One region of the Agrococcus sp. UYP10 genome, then DNA from elsewhere that is predicted to be linked to it. Evidence: predicted binding sites of a transcription regulator. Region 1 holds the regulator's gene; each other region holds the start of a gene.
What was found. Region 1 encodes LexA, which represses DNA repair genes until DNA is damaged. Its sites were predicted from a motif close to TCGAACANNTGTTCGA; they were not measured.

Region 1 (5,049 bases):
GACGGCAGCGTGAGCGAGATGTGCGGCAACGGCGTGCGCGTCTTCGTGCGCTACCTGCTCGAGGCGGGGCTCGAGCAGCTGCCGGACGGCGGCGCGATCGACGTCGCCACCCGCGCGGGCGTCAAGCGCGTCGTGCGTCGCGGCGAGCTGCTCTCCGTCGACCTCGGCCCGTTCGAGCTCGGCGAGATGGCCCTGGTCGCCGCCGACGGGCTCGAGGTCGACCGGCCGGGCCTGCGGGTCTCGACCGGCAACCCGCACGTCGTGGTGGCCCTCGCGAGCGAGGACGAGCTCGCCGGCCTCGACCTGCACCGGGCGCCGTCGCTCGACCCCGCGCCCGTCGACGGCGCGAACGTCGAGTTCGTCGTGCCCGGGGCGATAGCCGACGGCATCGGCTCGATCCGCATGCGCGTGCACGAGCGGGGCGTCGGCGAGACGCTCTCCTGCGGCACGGGCGCCGTCGCCGCAGCGATGGCCACGCGGCACTGGTCGGGCGATGCCGCCGACCGCTGGATCGTCGACGTGCCGGGCGGCCGGCTCGAGGTCGACGTCGACGAGCGCGGCCACGCCTGGCTCACCGGGCCAGCCGAGATCGTCTTCCGCGGAGAGACGCTCAGTCCGGCGCGGTGACGGCGATGATGCGGTACGTCTTCCGGGAGTCGGCGCGCTCGACGTCGAAGCCCTCGAAGCGCTCCGCGAGCCACCGCAGCAGAGAGTCGGCGCCGAGGTGCTTCTGCACCACGAGCCACGCCGTCGCCCCGGGCGCCAGCCGCGGGATCCACCGCTCCAGCATCGCGTGCAGCTCGGCCTTGCCGATGCGGATGGGCGGGTTCGACCAGATGACGTCGAACCGCACGTCGTCCGGCACCAGCTCGGGCGAGGCGGCCGTGATGTTCGATATGCTGAGCAGCTCGGCATTCCGCTCCACGAGCGAGAGCGCTCGCGCATTGACGTCGACCGCCCACACGCGGGCGGCGGGGGAGCGGAGCGCGAGCGTCGTGGCGATCGGCCCCCAGCCGCAGCCGAGGTCCAGCAGCTCGCCGGTCTCGGGGGGTGTGGGCACGGCATCCAGCAGCACCGCGGTGCCGACGTCGAGGCGGTCGCCGGAGAAGACGCCGGTGGCCGTGAGCATCTCCCGCTCTTCGCCCGCGATGGGCACCCGGATCGTCCGGGTGGACGAGGGCGCGGCGGGATCGGGTGAGAAGTAGTGGTCCGGCACGGACACGACAGTAGCGAAGGACGAAGCATGGCAGCACCGCAGGACAGCGGACCCACCGGCCCCGGGCGCGCGACGGAGCGCATCCTGGCCTGGGCCACGTCGGAGGACGACGTGCTCGGCGAGCGCGCGCAAGCGCTGCAGGACGACGGCACCGCGACCGACGCGGCGTTCGGCGACGACGTCGACGGCGCGCAGCTCGAGCGCGCCGATCGCGCGGCGCTCCGACGCGTCGACGGCCTGCGCACCGAGCTCGAGGACGTCACCGAGGTCGAGTACCGCCAGCTGCGGCTCGAGAACGTCGTGCTCGTCGGCGTCTACTCGGGTGGCGCGAGCGGCGCGGAGGACGCCGAGAACTCGCTGCGCGAGCTCGCCGCGCTCGCCGAGACCGCCGGTGCGCGCGTGCTCGACGGCATGCTGCAGCGCCGCCCCAACCCCGACCCCGCGACCTACGTCGGCCGCGGCAAGGCGGAGGAGCTCGCGGCCATCGTCAAGGAGCTCGGCGCCGACACCGTGATCGCCGACAGCGAGCTCTCGCCGAGCCAGCGTCGCGCGCTCGAGGACCAGGTGAAGGTCAAGGTGATCGACCGCACCGCGGTGATCCTCGACATCTTCAGCCAGCACGCGACGAGCCGCGAGGGCAAGGCGCAGGTCGAGCTCGCGCAGCTCGAGTACCTGCTCCCGCGCCTCCGCGGCTGGGGCGAGTCGATGTCGCGCCAGGCCGGTGGCCAGGTCGGCGGCCAGGGCGCCGGCATGGGCTCCCGCGGTCCGGGTGAGACGAAGATCGAGCTCGACCGCCGCCGCATCCACACCCGCATGGCGCGGCTGCGGAAGCAGATCAAGGGCTTCGGGCCCGCGCGGCAGGCGAAGCGCGCCAACCGCGACCGCTTCGAGGTGCCGGGCGTCGCCATCGTGGGCTACACGAACGCCGGCAAGTCGAGCCTGCTCAACCGCATCACCGGCGCGGGCGTGCTGGTCGAGAACGCGCTGTTCGCGACCCTCGACGCGACGGTGCGGCGCTCGAGCACGCCCGACGGCCGCGAGTTCACGATCGCCGACACGGTCGGCTTCGTGCGCAACCTGCCGCACCAGCTCGTGGAGGCGTTCCGCTCGACGTTCGAGGAGGTGGCGGAGTCGGACGTCGTCGTGCACGTCGTCGACGCGAGCCACCCCGACCCGGCGGCGCAGATCGCCACGGTGCGCGACGTGCTGGGCGAGACGGGCGCGCGCTCGATCCCAGAGGTCGTCGTGTTCAACAAGGCCGACCTCATCAGCGACGACGAGCGGCTCGTGCTGCGCGGGCTCCAGCCGGACGCCGTGTTCGCCTCGGCGCGGACGGGCGAGGGCGTCGACGCGATCCTCGCGAGGATCGCCGAGCTGCTGCCGCGGCCGGAGGTCGCGGTGTCGCTGCTCGTGCCGTTCGACCGTGGCGACATCATCGCGATGCTCCACGACCGCTTCGAGGTGCTGCGCGAGGCCTACGAGGAGGCGGGCACGCGCGTCGACGCGAAGGTGACCGAGGCTGCGCTCGCGCAGCTGGCGGAGTTCCGGGTCGAGCCGGCCGCCTGACGCCTAGACGGCGCGCAGGACGGCGACGACGCGCCCCAGCACGTCGGACTCGTCGCCGAGGATCGGCTCGAACGCCGAGTTGCGGGGCAGCAGCCACGTGTGGCCGTCGCGCTGCTTGAACACCTTCACGGTCGCCTCGCCGTCGAGCATCGCGGCGACGATGTCGCCGTTGTCGGCCGTCTGCTGCTGCCGCACGACGACCCAGTCGCCGTCGCAGATCGCGGCGTCGATCATCGAGTCGCCGACGACCTTGAGCATGAAGAGGTCGCCGGTGCCGACGAGCTGCTTCGGCAGCGGGAACACGTCCTCGACCTGCTGCTCCGCCGTGATCGGGATGCCGGCGGCGATGCGGCCGACGAGCGGCACGAACGTGGCCTGGTCGACGCTGCCGGCGGTCTCGTCGAGCTCGTCGTCGACGAGCACCTCGATGGTGCGGGGGCGCGAGGGGTCGCGGCGGATGGCGCCGGCCAGCTCGAGCTGGCCGAGCTGGTGGGTGACGCTCGAGAGCGAGGACAGCCCGACGGCGTCGCCGATCTCGCGGTAGCTCGGCGGGTAGCCGCGCTGGCGGACCGCTCGCTGGATCATCTGCAGGATCGCCTGCTGCTTGTCCGTCAGCTGCCTCGCCATGCCCGCCCGCTCTCGATGTCAGTAGCCCCTGCTTGACTCCTGGTGGTTCGAAAGCGTATCCGACAGGGTGCCCGGATCAAACGGATGTTCGAGCGTGTCGTGGAGATTCTCCGCGGCAGGGCTTGACGCATCCGTGGAATCGAAGATAGGTTCGAAACAGAGATTCGCGGCCGGTGCTCCCGGCCGAGCACCGGCTGCGGATCCCACGAGAGGAGCAGGCCATGACTGCCATCGCCACCGCAAGCATCACCGGCACGCCGACCGTCCGGGTGCGCATGACGCCGCGCGGTCGCCGCGCCCTCGCGCTGCTCGTCGCCGCCCCCGTCATCGTCGCGGGCACCCTCGCGGGTGCCGGCGTCCTGGGCGGTGCGCTCGCCGGCGCCGTCGCGTCGTCCTCCACCGACACGGCCCAGTTCGAGCACATCACCGTGCTCCCGGGCCAGTCGCTCTGGCAGATCGCGCAGGTCGTCGCCCCCGAGGCCGACCCGCGCGACGTGATCGCCGAGATCGAGCTGCTCAACGGCATCGCCGGCGCGATCCAGCCCGGCGAGCAGCTGGCGATCCCCGCGCACTACTCGCGCTGAGCGCGCGGCCGCGCCCTGCGCGGCTCGCCCGCCGTCCTAGGCTGGTTCAGTGACGAGCCTCGACGACCTCCCCATCCGCGACGACCTGCGCGGGCTGACGCCGTACGGCGCTCCGCAGCTCGACGTGCCGGTGCGGCTCAACGTCAACGAGAACGCCTACCGGGTGCCGGAGGCGGTCGCGCTCGACATCGTGCAGGAGATCGCTCGCGCGCTCCCGGACGCGAACCGCTATCCGGACCGCGAGTTCGACGCGCTCCGTCGCGCCTTCGTCGACTACCTCGGGCGCGGCCTCGAGCCAGCGCAGCTGTGGGCGGGCAACGGCTCGAACGAGGTGCTGCAGCACGTGCTGCAGGCCTTCGGCGGCCCCGGCCGCTCGCTGCTCTCGTTCACGCCGACGTACTCGATGTACCCGCTGCTCGCGCAGGGCGTCGGCATGCGGTGGGTGCCGGTGCCGCGCGCCGCCGACTTCACGATCAGCCCGGACGCCGTGCGCGCGGCGATCGCCGAGCACGACCCGGACGTCGTCTTCCTCTGCTCGCCCAACAACCCCACCGGCACGGCGATCGGCCTCGACGTCGTCGAGGCGGCCGCAGAGGCCGCGCGCGGCATCGTGCTCGTCGACGAGGCGTACGCCGAGTTCGCGCACGACCGCAGCCAGACCGCGCTCTCGCTGCTCGATCGGTACCCGCGCCTGCTGGTCTCCCGCACGATGAGCAAGGCGTTCGCGTTCGCCGGCATCCGGGTCGGCTACCTCGCCGCGCACCCCGCCGTCGTCGACGCGCTCCGGCTCGTGCGGCTCCCGTACCACCTGTCGGCGATCACGCAGGCGGCGGCCGTCGCGGCGCTCCGCCACAGCGACGAGATGCTGTCGCGCGTCGACGAGCTGCGCACCCAGCGCGACCGGATCGTCGACGAGCTGGCGGCCATGGGCTTCGAGCCCTACCCGTCCGACGCCAACTTCGTGCTCGTCGGGGGCGTCGCCGACCCGCAGGCCACCTTCCGCGCCCTGCTCGACCGCGGCATCCTCGTGCGCGACGTCGGCCTGCCCCACACGCT
Region 2 (5,049 bases), 460 kb from region 1:
ACGAGGCCACGGCGTCGCTCGACATCCCGTCGGAGCGGCTCGTGCAGGAGGGCCTCACGACCCTGCTCGACGACCGGACCGCGATCATCATCGCCCACCGGCTCTCGACCGTCGCGATCGCCGACCGGGTGCTCGTCATGGAGCACGGGCGCATCATCGAGGACGGCAGCCCCGCGGAGCTCATCGCCGCGGGCGGCAAGTTCGCGTCGCTGCACCGCGCCTGGCGCGAGTCGCTGGTCTGATCCGGCCGGTTGAGCGTTTGCGTCCGAGTTGGCAGCAACTCGGACGCAAACCCTCAACGGGCGCGTCGCCGGCGGATGCGTCGGCTACGGGCGCGTGAAGCGGTCGATCGCGACCGCCTGCCAGGGCTCGAGCGCGATGCCCGCCTCGCCGTCCTCGACGCCGATGCGCACGCATCCGGGCCGGGCGGCATCGCAGTACATGCCGTCGGGCAGCGCGGTCGGCACGGCGAGCACCAGGCGATGCTCGGAGACGTTCACCACGGCGAGGCCGGTGCTGCCGCGCGCGTAGGAGACCGCGGCGCCGAGCATGCCGTCGCGAGTGTGCGCCTCCACCGCCGTCAGCGGGGCGTCCACGACCCGCGAGCGCCACGCGACGAGCCCGAGCGTGCCAGGCCAGCGGTGCTGGCACACCCATGCCCGATCGGCCCAGCCGTCCCCGGCGACGACGTCGGGGTGCTCCTCACCCGTGCACGACGCATCCGACACAGACCCGTCGGGCTCGAGCTGCGGCCCCTGGTCGCGGTCGCTGAAGGCGTAGCCCGAGTAGAGCGTCGGCATCCCGTCGTCCGAGGCGAGCATCACGGCGGTCGCCGCCGACAGCTCTGCGCCGTCGCGGTAGGAGAGCGTCGCGTCGTTGCGCTCGGTGTCGTGGTTGACGATGAAGGTGCGCGCCTGCTCCTCGAGCAGCCCGTACGACGCGGGGGAGAGGTCGGCGAGCGCCCGCGCTGACCCGTCGTGCACGAAGGCGCCGACGCGCTCCGCCCAGCCGAACTCCCACACGGTCGAGAAGGCCGTGTACTGCTCGGGCTGCACCGGCTCGCCCGCGCCGCGGATGACCTCGCTGATGACCGGCGTGCCCTCGGGGAGCGCGGCCACGATCGCCGCGACGTCGTCCGGGTCGATGTGCTTCGCCGCGTCGATGCGGAACCCGTCGACGCCGAGCGACAGCAGGTCGTCGAGGTAGGCGCCGATCGTCGCCCGCACGTGCTCCGACTCGGTCGCGAGGTCGGCGAGGTCCTCGAGCTCGCAGTGCTGGATGACGAAGGGCTCGCGGTACGCGTCGATGTCGTCGTCCGGCGTGCGGTCGCAGTCGTGGAAGTCGGCGCGGTCGTAGACGGCCGCGCCGCCCGTCGACGGGTACCGGTAGTGCTCGAACGGGGTGCCGGCCCAGCCCGTGCCCGACCCGACGCCCGCCATGTGGTTGATGACCGCATCCGCGTAGACATCGACGCCCGCCTCGTCGCACGCCGCGGTCATCGCCGCGAGCTCGTCGCGCGTGCCGAGCCGCGACTCCACCCGGTACGACACCGGCTGGTACGACCACCACCACTCCGAGCCGTCGGATCCGGTGCCCACGCTCGCGCCGTCGACGTGCTCCTGCGGCGGGGAGGTCAGCACCCAGGCCACGCCCGCCTCGCCGAGCGTCGGGCACTCGGCCGCGATCGCGTCCCATGTCCACTGGAACATGGCGATCCCGGTGTCGCGGCGCTCGGGCGCGGCGGATGCGCATCCCGTCACCGCGAGCACCGCGGCGATGCCGATCGCGGCGATCGTGCGACGCAGCACGCCAGCGCGCATCGCCGGCCTCGCGTCAGAGCGTCTTGCGCCCGATGACCTCGCCGTACTCGTTCTCGCCGATCGGCTCGAAGCCGACCGCCTGGAAGAACTTGCCGGGACCCTGGTCGCCTTCCTCCCAGACGGCGTAGAGGCTGTCGAAGCCCTGGCGACGGGCCTCGTCGGCGACCTGCTCGACGGTGTAGCTGCCCACGCCCTTGCGCTGCGAGGTGCCGGCCACGTACATCCGCAGCACGCTCGAGCGGTACTCCTCGCGGTCGACCTCGGGGTCGAAGTTCGCCATCACGAAGGCGACCGGCTCGTCGCCGTCGAAGACGACCCGCTGCCACGCGCTCTGGGTGTTCACGAACTCCTCGAGCCGCGCGTTCGGCGCCAGGAACGCCTCTTGACCCCGCTTGAGGGTCATGCCGTTGGCCGCGACGATGTTGGCCGCTGACAGCTCTTCGAGGCGCAGAGTCTCCATGGCGACACCGTACCAGCGGCATGCCGACGCCGATGTGGCGGTTGGATGAACGGCGGTCAGCCGATCGGGGTGATGCGGATGCGCCCGCCGAGATCGTCGGGGTCGGCGATCGACCCCGCCTGCGCGGCGAGCACCGCGGCCGCCGACCAGGCGGTCGCCCGCGCGAGCTGCTCCTCGAGCGTCGCGCCCTCGGTGATCGCCTGCGCGATCGCGGCGACGGCGGCGTCGCCGGCGCCGGTGGGGTTGCCCTCGAGCACGAGGTCGAGCGCGGCGTGCCAGGCGCGGCCGTCGGGCAGCACCGCGAGCATCCCCTCGACGTCGAGCGACGCGAAGACGGTGCCGGTGCCGAGGGCCGCGAGGCGGCGGGCGGCGTCGAGCGGGTCGGTACCGCCCATCGCGTCGAAGAGCTCGTGGCGGTTGGGCTTGACCGCCGTCGCACCGGCCGCGACGGCGACCGGCAGCTGCTCGCCGCCGACGTCGACGAGCACGGGCGTGCCGGCGGCCCTCGCGATCTCGACGACGCTCGCGCAGAACCCCTGCGGCGTCTCGGGCGGCAGCGACCCGGAGGAGACCACGACGCGCGCGCCGGTCACCTCGTCGCGCACGATGTCGAGCAGCCGCTCCCAGTCGGCGGCATCGATCGCTGCGCCGTGCTCGTTGAGGTTGGTCGTGCCCGCGGGCGTGACGATCGCCGTGGTGCGACGGGTGTGCGCGTCGACCTCGATGAGGCGGTGGGGGATGCCCGCGCGGTCGAGGTCATGCACGAACAGCGCGTGCACGGGGCCGCCGATGGGGGCGATGACGATGGCCGGTTCGTGCCGCTGGTGCAGCACGCGGGCGACGTTCACGCCCTTGCCGCCGGCGCGGGCGAGGCCCGTCGGCACGCGGTGGCTCGTGCCGATCCGCAGCTCGTCGATCGTGTAGGTGATGTCGATCGCGGGGTTCGTGGTGACGCAGAGGAAGGGGGATGCGTCGGGTGCGTCAGCGGTGCGTGCGACGCTTCGGGCATCGGCGCTGGTCACGATGGTGCCTCCTCGTCGCGGTCGATCCCGATCGGATCGGGGCGGCTCGATCATCCCACGCGGGACGTCCGTCGACACGCCGAGCAGGCTTGCCCTGTTCGAACACATGTTCGAAGATAGGAGGATGGGGATGGCGTCGACGAGGCTCGAGCGCCGGGCGGGCGACGACCGCACGGCCACCGTCGACGCGCTCCGCGAGCGGCTGCGCAGCATGCAGCAGGCAGCGCCCCAGCACACCGCGCCCGACCTCGTCGAGCCCATACCCGCGGGGCTCGACGAGGTCGTGCGCCGGCTCCGCTCCGGCGCCGCGCACAGCATCGAGTCGCGGAGCCTCGCGCTCGCGTGCCTCGGTGCGGCGATGCCGCGCGGGGCGTGGGGTGCCATCGTCGGGATGCCCGACCTGGGGCTCGAGGCTGCCCGCGACCTCGGCGTGCCCATGGATCGCGTGGCGCTCGTGCCGCATCCGGGGCGCTCGTGGCTCGACGTGGTCGCGAGCCTCGCAGAGGCGATGCCGGTCGTGCTCGCCGTCTCGCCTGGCCGGGTCGCCCCGACCGAGGCGGCCCGGCTCGCGGCCCGGCTGCGGCAGGCGTCGTCGACGCTGCTGATCGAGGGGCCGTGGCCGAACGCGGCGACCGTCGTGCGGCAGGTCCGCGCCGAGTGGCAGGGGCTCGCCGACGGCGACGGCAGGATCGCGGCGGGCAGCCTCGTCGTCGAAGCCGCATCGGGCGGGGCGCCGAGGCTCGCGCGGATCCCGATCGCCGGCGAGGGGATGCCCGAGCGCGAGCCGGAGCTCGAGGAGCAGCCGGCCGCCTGACCCCGTCTCCGGCCGCTCGCTGAGAAGGTCCTGAGAAATCTTGCCGATACCGCACGACAGGCCTACCGTCATCGCAAGAAGGTCACGACTTCGGAGGCGCCGATGCAGGCGAGCAGCGCGAGGACACCGTCCCGCTGGCTGCGCCTGGGCCTGTCCGCGAGCGCTGCATCGATCGGCGCTGTCGCCCTCTCCCTCCTCGTCGGCGGATCGGCCGCGACCGCGTCGGAGCAGGACGCGGGGCTCCTGGGCGGGCTCGGCGGTGTTGTGGGCGGCGTCGTCGAGACGGCGACCGACCCGGTCGACGCCCTCGTCGGTGAGGTCGAGGCTGTGCTCCGCCCCGTCGAGGCCGCGATCCAGCCCATCACGGCGCCGGTCGTCGAGCCCGTGGCGCCGATCGTGCGGCCGGTCGTGCAGGCGCCGGGCGCCGCGGCCGAGGCCGGGCGCGACGCCGTCGCCCCCGTCACCGGTGCGCTCGACCCGGTGCTGCAGCCGCTGCAGCCCGTGCTCGCGCCCGTCGACCGGGCGATCGGCGTCGTCGTCGACGACGTCGTGGCGCCCGTCGCGGAGCCGGTCGTCGGAACCGTCGACGGCGCACTCGGTGCCCTGCCGGTCGTCGGCGAGCTGCTCGGCGAGGCGCCGATCGCCGGCGTCGTCGAGGAGGTCGTCGAGCCGATCGTCGACACCGTCCGCGACCCGCTCGCGCCCGGCGCGGGACCGGGTGCCGGTCCTGGCGTCGGACCCGGCGTCGGACCCGGGCCAGGCGTCGATCCGGGCGCCGATCCCGGCCCCGCGCCGGTCGTCGAGCTTCCCGCCGGCCCCGCGCTCGACGCCGATGGCGCCGAGGTCGACGCGTCCGAGGCAGCCGTCCGAGCATCCGCATCCGATCGCCTCGCCGTCGCCCTGCGATCGGTGAGCCCGAGCGATGGCGCCGCG
Region 3 (5,049 bases), 450 kb from region 1:
GTCGCCAGTGCGACAGGGACCGACGGCTCGGACGGCGTCGGATCCGGCACCGAGGCCGCGATCTCGCTCTCGGCGCCCATCACCATCGGCGGCAACGCGATCGGCCTGCTCGGCGACGCGGAGACGACCGACGCGTCCACGTCGTCGAGCACCGCGGCGCCGTCCGCCGGTGTCAGCACCGCCGGCCTCGAGGGCGTGCTCTCGGGCACGGCTGCCGTCGTCTCGGTCGACGTGCCGGTGACGGTCGCCGGCAACGCCGTCGGTGTCCTCGGCGACGCGTCGAGCGACCGCTCGTCGGCGACGAGCGCCACCGCCGGATCGGGCGGGTCGGGCGCGGCGACCTCGGGCGACGATGGGCTGCTCTCGGGCACCCAGGCGCTCGCCGACGTCACCGCACCCGTGACGATCGGCGGCAACGCCATCGGTGTCCTCGGCGACGCATCGTCGGAGCACTCGACGGTCGAGTCGTCTGCCACGACGGCGGGCGGCTCGAATGGCACGACGACCTCGGGTGAGGACGGCGTGCTGTCCGGCTCGCAGGTGGTCGCCGACGTGGTCGCGCCGATCACGGCGGGCGGCAACGCGGTCGCCGTGCTCGGTGACGCGTCGAGCGAGGGCTCGAGCACCGAGTCGGGCACGGCTGCCGGCTTGGACGGGGCTGCGACCTCGGGTGAGGACGGCGTGCTGTCCGGCTCGCAGGTGGTCGCCGACGTGGTCGCGCCGATCACCGTGGGTGGCAACGCGGTCGCCATGCTGGGCGACGCGTCGAGCGAGGGCTCGACGACCGAGTCGAGCGCGGCAAGCGGCGCGGATGGTGCGACGACCTCGGGCGAGGACGGCGTGCTGTCCGGCTCGCAGATCGTCGCCGACGTGGTCGCGCCGATCACGGCGGGCGGCAACGCGGTCGCCGTGCTCGGTGACGCGTCGAGCGAGGGTGCGATGACCGGTTCGGAGGCGGCAGTCGGCTCGGATGGCGCGACGACGTCAGGCGAGGATGGCCTGCTCTCGGGGTCGATCATCGACCTCGACGCGGTCGCTCCCGTGACGATCGGCGGCAACGCGATCGGCGTGGTGGGCGACGCCGTCAGTGAGGGCTCGACGACCACGTCGGAGACCGGCGGCGCGGCGGATGCATCCAGCAGCTCGGGCGACGACGGGCTGCTCTCCGGCTCGATCATCGACCTCGACGTGCTCGCTCCCGTGACGATCGGCGGCAACGCGGTCGGCGTCGTGGGCGACGCGACGAGCACAGGCTCGACGACGACCTCGCCGACGGTCCCCACGGTCCCGACGGAGCCGACGGTCCCGACGGAGCCGACGGTCCCGACGGTCCCGACCGAGCCGACCGAGCCGACCGAGCCGACGGCTCCGAGCGAGCCGACGGATCCGGCCCCCATCGACACCGGTGGGTCGGGCGACGGCACCGAGGTCGAGAAGGACCCGGTGCTGCCGGGCGATGACGCCGTGCGCGACGGCGGCGACAGCCGCGCCGATCTGCAGAGCTCGGGCGCCTCGGCGGCCCAGCTGCCGCGGACCGGTCTCGACCAGCCCGGCATCCTGCCGCTGGCGCTCGCGATGCTGGCGCTCGGCCTGCTGCTGGTGGTGGGCGCGCGCCGCGTGCGCGCGACGCGCTGACAGGTGACGGGCGCGGGATGCGTGCAGCGCGTCCCGCGCTCCGTCGCGCCACCTGCCGAGCGGCACGCGGCCCGCACGGACCCGATCCCGGATGGTGGACCCGAGATCTGGGGTCCACCATCCGGAACGGGGTCCGCGAGCGGCGGCTGCCGATGCTGCCGCAGGAGCGACCACGCGCAGCTCGCCCGACGCGCCACGCCGCACCGGCTTGACGCTGATCGAACGTATGTTCGATCATGAGGTGTGGGGATCGAGACGACGAGCAGCGCTGCGGCGCCGCACCCGGTGCGCCTGCGCGGCAGCCGCATCGGCGTGCTGCGGGTGCCCGACTGGCCGATCGTCGTCGCGCGCCAGACCGGCGCGCTGCCCGGTGGTGGCGAGCAGGGCTCGCCGGGCGCCGTCGTGCACGCCATGCGGATCGTCGCGTGCGACGAGGGCGCCCGCGCCGACGGCGTGCGCACCGGCATGCGGGTGCGCGACGCGCAAGCCGCCTCGCCGCTGCTCGCGCTCGCCCCCTCCGACCCGGTGGGCGAGGCGCTCGCCTTCGAGCGCGTCGTGCGCGCCGTGCTCGCCGTCGTGCCGGCAGCGCAGCCGATCGGCGACGGGGCGCTCGCGTTCCGGATGCGCGGCGCCAGCAGGTTCTACGGCTCCGAGCCGCGGGCGATCGAGGCCGTGCGTGCCGCGCTCGCGCCGCTCGGACTGACGGCGAGCTTCGGCGTCGCCGACGACCGCTTCGCCGCGGAGCTCGCCGCGGGCGGCAGGGGCGAGACGATCGTGCCGCCCGGCCGCAGCCGCATGTTCCTCGAGGGGCTGCCGGTGGGGGTGCTCGGCGACGACGAGCTGCCGGGCATGCTGCACCGGCTCGGCGTGCATACCCTCGGCGGCTTCGCGAAGCTGCCCGACGACAGCATCCGCGACCGCTTCGGCGAGGCGGGGCTCGTCGCGCTCGCCCGCGCGCGCGGCGAGGACGACCGACGCGTCGACGCCGACGGGCTGGGGGAGGAGCGCGTGCTGCGGCTCGCCTTCGAGCCGGGCATCGAGGGGGTGCACGAGCTCGCGCTCGCCGTGCGGGAGCCGGTCGAGCGCTTCGTGCGCCAGCTCGCCGAGCAGCGGCTCGTGTGCAGCGAGATCCGCATCGTGCTGCGCGGCGAGGAAGGGCACGTCAGCGAGCGGCTCTGGCGCCAGCCGGGCTTCCTGCGCGCGGGCGACATCGTCGACCGGATGCGCTGGCAGCTGACCGAGAGCGAGCTCGGCTCGCCGCTCGTCGAGGTGCAGGCGCTCCCCGAGCGGCTCGACGCGGACGCCGCGCACATGCCGGGCCTGTGGGGCGGCGGCGACATCGACGACCGCACGAAGCACGCGCTCGAGCGCCTGCAGGGGATGCTCGGCCGCGAGGCGGTGCTGACGGCTGCGCCGGGCGGCGGGAGGCTGCTCGCGGAGCGCGGCGTGCTGACGCCCTGGGGCGATGCTGCGCCAGCCCCCGCTGCGGGGCCGTGGCCGGGCGCGCTGCCGCCACCGAGGCCGACGGTCGTGTTCCGGCCGCCGCTGCCGGTGCGGCTGCTCGACGCCGCCGGTGCCCAGGTCGAGTCCGCGGCGCTCGACGTGCGGGAGGGGGCGCCGGTGTCGTTCTCGCCGCCCGCATCCGCCCGCCGCCGCGTCGTCGCCTGGGCCGGGCCGTGGCCCATCCGCCGCCGCGACCTCGGCGACGTCGTGCACCGGGTGCAGATCCTCGACGGCGAGGGCGAGGCGTGGGTGCTGCTGCAGGCCGACGGCCTCTGGCTCGCCGAGGGCCGCTATGCCTGACCTCCTCGACGTCGCGGGTGGTAGCACGAGCCGCTCAGGCGCTTGAGCGACCACTGGCGACGTTGAGAAGCAGGGAAGGAGGAGGGGAGCGATGGCCGGCTGGAACAACCCGTCGATGCCCTGGCGCGAGCTCGAGGGCATCCTCTCCGACCGCGACGTCGGCAGCGGCCGGCCGCATCCCGCCGAGCTCGACGAGGCGCGCCGCCCGCGGATCGGCGTGCCCGCGCCCGGCGCCACCACGCCCTACGCCGAGCTGCACGCCCACTCGCACTACTCGTTCCTCGACGGCGCCTCGAGCCCGGCCGAGCTCGTCAACGAGGCGCGCGCGCTCGGCCTCGAGGCGCTCGCCCTCGTCGACCACGACGGGCTCTACGGGGCGGTGCGGTTCGCCGAGGCTGCCGCGGAGGCGGGGCTGCCGACGGTCTTCGGCACCGAGTTCACGCTCGGCCTCGACGCACCGCAGAACGGCATCCCCGACCCCGACGGCAGCCACCTGGTGGCGCTCGCGACCGGCCCTGCCGGCTACACGGCGCTCGCGACGGCGCTCACCGACGGGTACCTGACCACCGACGCGCGCGGCGCCCCCGGCGAGAAGGGCAGGCCGGTCTTCGAGCTCGAGCGGCTCGCCGAGACGGCGGACGGCGAGTGGATGGTGCTCTCCGGCTGCCGCAAGGGCGGCGTGCGGCAGGCGCTCGAGCGGCACGGCGGATCGGCGGAGGGGGCGGATGGGGCCGGCCTCGAGCTCGACCGCCTCATGTCGCTCTTCGGCCGCGACCGCGTCGTGGTCGAGCTCAGCGACATCGGCGACCCGCGCGACTTCGAGCGCAACCGCGTGCTCGCCGACCTCGCCGAGCGGCGCGGGCTGCCGCTCATCGCCACCACGAACGCGCACGTCGCGAGCCCCGCGAAGCAGCACCTCGGCGACGCGGTCGCCGCGGTGCGCGCGCGGCGCTCGATCGACGAGCTCGACGCCTGGCTGCCGGCCGGCGGCGTGCCGTCGCTGCGCAGCGGCGCCGTGATGGCACGACGCTTCCGCGCGTTCCCCGGCGCGGTCGACACGGCCGCCGCGCTCGGCCGCGCCCTCGCGTTCGACCTGCGCGCCGCATCCCCTCGGCTCCCCGACTTCCCGGTGCCCGATGGGCACACGCCGATCAGCTGGCTGCGGGCGCTCGTCGACGAGCGGCTGCCGCGCGTCTACGACACGACGGCCGATGGCCGCCCGACCCCGGAGGTCGCCGCCCGCCTCGACCACGAGATGGGGCTCATCGAGCAGAAGGGCTTCGCCGGCTACTTCCTCATCGTGTTCGAGATCGCCGACTTCGCGCACTCGCAGGGCATCCTCTGCCAGGGCCGCGGCAGCGCGGTGGCGAGCGCCGTCTGCTTCATCCTCGGCATCACCGCCGTCGACCCCATCCGCTACCGGCTGCCGTTCGAGCGCTTCATCTCGATGATGCGCGAGGAGGAGCCCGACATCGACATCGACTTCGACGCGGGCCGCCGCGAGGAGGTCATCCAGCACGTCTACGAGCGCTACGGCCGCCGCAACGCCGCCCAGGTCGCGAACGTCATCACCTACCGGCCGAAGTCGGCGGTGCGCGACGCCGCGAAGGC
Region 4 (5,049 bases), 2.2 Mb from region 1:
GGTGGGCCTGCGTGGCCTCGACGCTCGAGACGTCGCCGGAGGCGAGCAGGCCGGCGAGCTCGTGGCCTGCGAGGCGCGTGAGGTCGCCGCTCACTGCTCCTCCCCCAGGATCGCCGAGACGCGGAAGCGCTCGCCGTCGTGGCTGGGAGCGCCGGCGAAGGTCTGCTCGTGCACGAGGGTCTCGCCGACGACGTCGGCGCGCAGCACGTTCGTGAGCGGCACCGGGTGGCTCGTGGCGGGGACGTCGTCGCCGGCGATCTCGCGCACGGTGGCGATCGCGTCGACGATGGCGGAGAGCTCGGTCGTGAGGCTCGTCACCTCGTCGTCGGTCAGCGCGATGCGAGCGAGTCCAGCCAGATGCTGGACCTCCTCGCGAGTGATCTCGGACATGCGTCTCCTCTGCGGCGGCGGGGGTCGCTCAATCCTACGGTCCGGCCCCGCGGTGGCGGACCGGCTACGGGCTCACCCGCTGCGTGGCGACGACCGCCCAGACCGCGAGCGCCTCGAGCGCGATCGCGGCGGCGAGGCACCACCACCGCAGGTCGGCGGCGATGGCGAGCGCCTCGCGCACGATCGCGCCGGGGCGGTAGGAGGGCCGGGTCCATGCGCCGATCACGGTGCCGTCGATGCCGGCCTCGGCGAGCAGGCCCGCGGTGCGGTAGGCGTGGTACTCGCTCGTCACGACGGCGAGCGGCGCCCGACCGGGCGCGGTGACGAGCGGCCTCGACAGCCGCAGGTTCTCGCGGGTCGTGGTGGACGCGTCCTCGAGGTCGATCGCCGCTGCCGGCACGCCCAGCTGCCGCTCGAGGTGCTCGGCCATCGCCGACGCCTCGGAGCGCACCTCGTCGGCGCCCTGGCCGCCCGAGACGACGATCCGCGCGTCCGGCCGCTGGGCCAGCGCATCGCGCCACACCTCGGCGCCCCGCTGCACGCGGCGGCGCAGCAGCGGGCCGACCTCGCGACCGCGGAGGCCGGCGCCGAGGATGAGCACGGTGCCGGGCGGTGGCGGCGTGCGCGCCGCGCGGGCGTGCACGAGCATCGCGACGACGAGCACGGCGGTGCCGAGGCCAGCGGCCCAGAGCGGGAGCGCGACGAGCAGCGCCGCCCGGGCGAGCGGAGGGTCGATCGCGCCGGCCACGGCGATCGCCGAGGCCAACCCCGCCATGCCGGCGCCCAGCGCAGCGATCAGCCGATCGACGCGGCGGACGCGCACGAGCCGGGGCAGCATGAGCGCGTGCCACAGCGAGGCGGCGCCGAGGCCGAGGGTCGCGATCGCCGCGACGGTGACGAGCAGCGCCCATCCGCCGTGCTCGAGCGGCACGTCGAGCCACGCGGCGACCGGCTGCTGCAGCAGCCTCGCGGCGAGCAGCGCGCCGGTGGCGACGACGACCGCCGCCCACAGCGCCGGGGCGAGCACGCGCATCCGCCGTCGCATCGCCACCTCAGCACCCTAGCCGCGCCGGCCTCCCCGCTCGCGCCTCCCGGCGAGCTCCGCGGCCCGCCGACCCCTCCGCACCACGCAAGCCCGGCAGCCCGGATCCGGCCCCATCGGGTGACGCTCGCCCGCTCGCCCGCTGGACCAGCCCGGCGGGCTTGCGTTGTGCGCGCACGAGGGGAGGCTCCCGCGGCGCGCGGGGTCGGCCGCGGGGCGAGGTTGCGCGGCGATCGAACGTGTGTTCGAATGGTCGCATGCGGTGGGAAGGACAGACGGCGACGCACGTCGACGCGGACGCGCTGCCGGGGCTCGAGGAGCGCGGCAGCGTGCTGGAGTCGTGGCCGACGCCCGGCTTCGACGGCGCCTCCTTCCTCGAGGTGACGGCGAAGAGCGCCCTCAACCACGTCGCCGGCGACGGCTTCATGGGCGGCGCGTGGACGATCAACCCCTACCGCGGCTGCCAGCACGCGTGCCGCTACTGCTTCGCGCGCAACACGCACACCTACCTCGACCTCGACGCGGGTGCCGACTTCGACTCACGCATCGTCGTGAAGGCGAACCTCGTCGAGGTGCTCGAGCGCGAGCTCGCCGGGCCGCGCAAGGACGTCACCGCGGTGCAGCTCGGCACGAACACTGACCCCTACCAGCGCGCGGAGGGCCGCTACCGGCTCATGCCCGGCGTGCTGCGGGCGCTCGCGCGGCACGGGGCCTCGATCTCGATCCTCACGAAGGGCACGCTGCTGCGCCGGGACCTGCCGCTGCTCGCCGCGATCGCGCGCGACGTGCCGGTCTCGATCGCGATGTCGATCGCCATCTTCGACGACGAGCTGCAGCAGCAGGTCGAGCCCGGCACGCCGACGACCCGGTCGCGGCTCGAGACCGTCCGCGCGGTGCGCGACGCCGGGCTCGACTGCGCGGTCTTCGCGATGCCGGTGCTGCCGGGGCTCACCGACACGCGCGCGCACCTCGAGACGGCCTTCGCGTCGATCGCCGAGGCGGGCGCGACGCGCGCGATCGCGAGCGCCCTGCACCTGCGGCCCGGCGCCCGCGAGTGGTACACGCAGTGGCTGCGCGAGGCGCACCCGCACCTGGTGCCGCTCTACGCGCGCATCTACGGGACCGGCAGCTACGCCGACCGCGGCTACCGCGACTGGCTGCGCGACCGCATCCGCCCGCTCATGCGCGAGCACCGGCTCGGACCGGTGCAGGTGACCGCTGGCACGGGCCTCGCCGCGCCCGGGAGCGCGCCGCCGCCGCGAGCGCGGCAGCTCGCGTCGACGAGCGAGCCGCTCGTCGCAGCGCCCACGCTCTTCTGACGAGCGCCCGGCGCGGCGTCAGCGCTTCGGCCAGTGCCAGCCCGGCTGATCGAGCAGGCCCTCGCGGCCCGCGACCACCGTCTGCCCGTGCTCCTTCTCGAGCTCGATGCGCGCGCCGTCGAGCGCGTCGGCGAGCTGCCGCTGATGCGTCACGACGAGCACCTGCGTCTGCTCGCTCGCGCGGCGGATGAGCGCGGCGAGCGGCGCGAAGAGCTCGGCGTGCAGGCTGCGCTCCGGCTCGTTCAGCACGATGAGCGTGGGCCGCTCGACCGAGGTGAGCGCCGCGAGCAGCAGCAGGAACTGCAGCGTGCCGTCCGAGAGCTCGTCGGCGGTGAGCATCCGCAGCACGCCCGGCTGGCGCAGCGCGGGCGTCATGCGGCCGTCGTGCCCGACGATCTCGAGCTCGGAGCCGTCGAACGCCTCGGCGACGGCGCGGGCGATCTCGCGCTCGTGACCCGCCTCGATCGAGGTGCGCAGCACCGCGCCGAGGTTCGCGCCGTCGTCGTCGAGCCGCGGGCTCCTGGTGCCGACCTGCGGCCGTCGGGCGGGCGCGCCGGCGTCGGTGCGGAAGGCGTCGTGGAACCGCCACGCGCGCATCTGGCGCCGGAGGCCCGCGATCTCGGGCGCGTCCGCCGCCCCGGCGTGCTCGTCGAGCACCGAGCCCCACGCCGGCATGCCGCGGGCCAGCTCGCGCCAGCCGTCGTCGCCGTGCACCCGTGCGACGCCACCCCGACGCTCGACCAGCACGCTCGATGGTCGTGGCTCGAGCCCGGCGAAGACATGCTCCTGCTTGATGTCGGGGTCGCGGTCGAAGTGGCTGACGAAGCCGCCGCCGCTCGCGGGCACGGGCAGGCCGAGGTCGATCGCGTAGCCGAGCCCGTCGGCCGCGCCGAAGCCGAGCCGCAGCGCGACCGGACCGGAGCGCACGAGCCCCTCGGTCGGCCCGCCCTCGCGGACGGCGCGCGAGATGCGCTCGGGCCCGGCCCAGCGCACGGCGTCGAGGCCGCCGTCGGCCGCGAGCTCGCCCACCGCCCTGCCCTGGCCCGCGGCCGCGAGCAGCCGCAGGGCGCGGTAGAGGCTGGACTTGCCGCTGCCGTTGCGCCCCGTCACGACGGTGAGCGGCGCGAGGTCGACGACGAGCGAGCGGATCGAGCGGTAGCCCTCGATCGCGAGCCGGTCGATCACGCGCCCAGCAGCCCGCGCACGTAGCCAGCCTGGCCCACGTGCTGCACGTCGTCGTCGACGATGCTCACGAGCCGCACGCCGAGCGTCACCGGCGGATCCCACGCGTCGTCGACGACGCGGTCGAGGTCGGCATCGTCGAGCGTGCCTAGGTACGCCAGCGTCGCCGCGTGCACGGCGTCGAGGTAGTCGAGCAGCGCGTCGGCCGACTCCGGCCGCACGGCGCGCACCGCGGCCGGGTCATGCCCGTAGCCGGTGTCGTCCCCGTCCGGATCGAGCCCGAACCTGGCGGCCCACGCGCCCGTCAGGTAGACCTGCTCGGTGCCGGCGACGTCGGCGATCTGCGCGTCCTGCCCGCGCGCGAGGTGCCAGACGAGCCAGCCGATCGTGTTCGCGCCCTCGGCGGGCACGGCGACGAGCTGCTCGGGGGTGAGGCCGCGCGCCGCCCGGCGCGCGGCGTCGGGCACGCGGGAGAAGGCCTCGACGAGCACAGCGACGCCGTCCATCACGCCTCCTCGACCGCGGGCAGCGCGTCCGGGCCCTGCTCGACGAGGATCCGGAACTGGGCCGCGTCGAGGATGCGCAGGCCGAGCGCCTCGGCCTTGCCGAGCTTCGACCCCGCACCGGGACCGGCCGCGACGAAGTCGGTCTTCTTCGAGACGCTCGAGGCCGCCTTGCCGCCGGCTGCCATGATCGCCTCCTGCGCCCCCTCGCGGGTGTAGCCCTCGAGGGTGCCGGTCGCGACGACGGTGATCCCGGCGAGCACGCCGCCGCGCTCCGCTGCGGCGCCCGGGCCCGGGTGGTCGGGCGTCGCGAACCGCACGCCCGCGTCGCGCCACGACTGCACGATGTCGCGGTGCCAGTCGACCGCCAGCCACTCCGTGACGGCGTCGGCGATGATCGGCCCGACGCCCTCCACCTGCGCGAGCTCCTCGGGCGTCGCCGCCTCGATCGCGGCGAGCGAGCCGAACCAGTCGGCGAGCGCGCGCGCCGCGACGGGCCCGACGTGCCGGATGTTGAGCGAGACGAGCTGGCGCCAGAGGTCCTTCGTCTTCGCGCGCTCGAGCTCGGCGAGCAGCGTCTCGGCCTGCTTCGACGGCTGCGGCCCGTCGGCGC

Region 2: the regulator LexA is predicted to act here: its motif matches at 3,401-3,416, upstream of imuA' (DnaE2-dependent mutagenesis accessory factor ImuA').
Region 3: the regulator LexA is predicted to act here: its motif matches at 1,854-1,869, upstream of ABIB37_RS02340 (DNA polymerase Y family protein).
Region 4: the regulator LexA is predicted to act here: its motif matches at 1,666-1,681, upstream of ABIB37_RS10680 (Rv2578c family radical SAM protein).

The regions. Positions count from the first base shown of each region.
Region 1 covers NZ_JBEPPG010000001.1:20,605-25,653, reverse strand. Annotated here, with positions in the region: gene dapF (diaminopimelate epimerase) at 1-627, shown strand, start outside; gene ABIB37_RS00135 (class I SAM-dependent methyltransferase) at 611-1,222, opposite strand; gene hflX (GTPase HflX) at 1,244-2,782, shown strand; gene lexA (transcriptional repressor LexA) at 2,786-3,409, opposite strand; gene ABIB37_RS00120 (hypothetical protein) at 3,631-3,993, shown strand; gene ABIB37_RS00115 (histidinol-phosphate transaminase) at 4,043-5,049, shown strand, end outside.
Region 2 covers NZ_JBEPPG010000001.1:480,496-485,544, reverse strand. Annotated here, with positions in the region: gene ABIB37_RS02375 (ABC transporter ATP-binding protein) at 1-242, shown strand, start outside; gene ABIB37_RS02370 (alpha-amylase family glycosyl hydrolase) at 327-1,808, opposite strand; gene ABIB37_RS02365 (GNAT family N-acetyltransferase) at 1,834-2,280, opposite strand; gene ABIB37_RS02360 (1-phosphofructokinase family hexose kinase) at 2,337-3,302, opposite strand; gene imuA' (DnaE2-dependent mutagenesis accessory factor ImuA') at 3,433-4,116, shown strand; gene ABIB37_RS02350 (hypothetical protein) at 4,219-5,049, shown strand, end outside.
Region 3 covers NZ_JBEPPG010000001.1:475,038-480,086, reverse strand. Annotated here, with positions in the region: gene ABIB37_RS02345 (beta strand repeat-containing protein) at 1-1,635, shown strand, start outside; gene ABIB37_RS02340 (DNA polymerase Y family protein) at 1,879-3,438, shown strand; gene ABIB37_RS02335 (error-prone DNA polymerase) at 3,530-5,049, shown strand, end outside.
Region 4 covers NZ_JBEPPG010000001.1:2,172,602-2,177,650, reverse strand. Annotated here, with positions in the region: gene gatA (Asp-tRNA(Asn)/Glu-tRNA(Gln) amidotransferase subunit GatA) at 1-94, opposite strand, end outside; gene gatC (Asp-tRNA(Asn)/Glu-tRNA(Gln) amidotransferase subunit GatC) at 91-390, opposite strand; gene ABIB37_RS10685 (YdcF family protein) at 455-1,435, opposite strand; gene ABIB37_RS10680 (Rv2578c family radical SAM protein) at 1,690-2,751, shown strand; gene ABIB37_RS10675 (AAA family ATPase) at 2,770-3,936, opposite strand; gene ABIB37_RS10670 (mycothiol transferase) at 3,933-4,439, opposite strand; gene ligA (NAD-dependent DNA ligase LigA) at 4,439-5,049, opposite strand, start outside.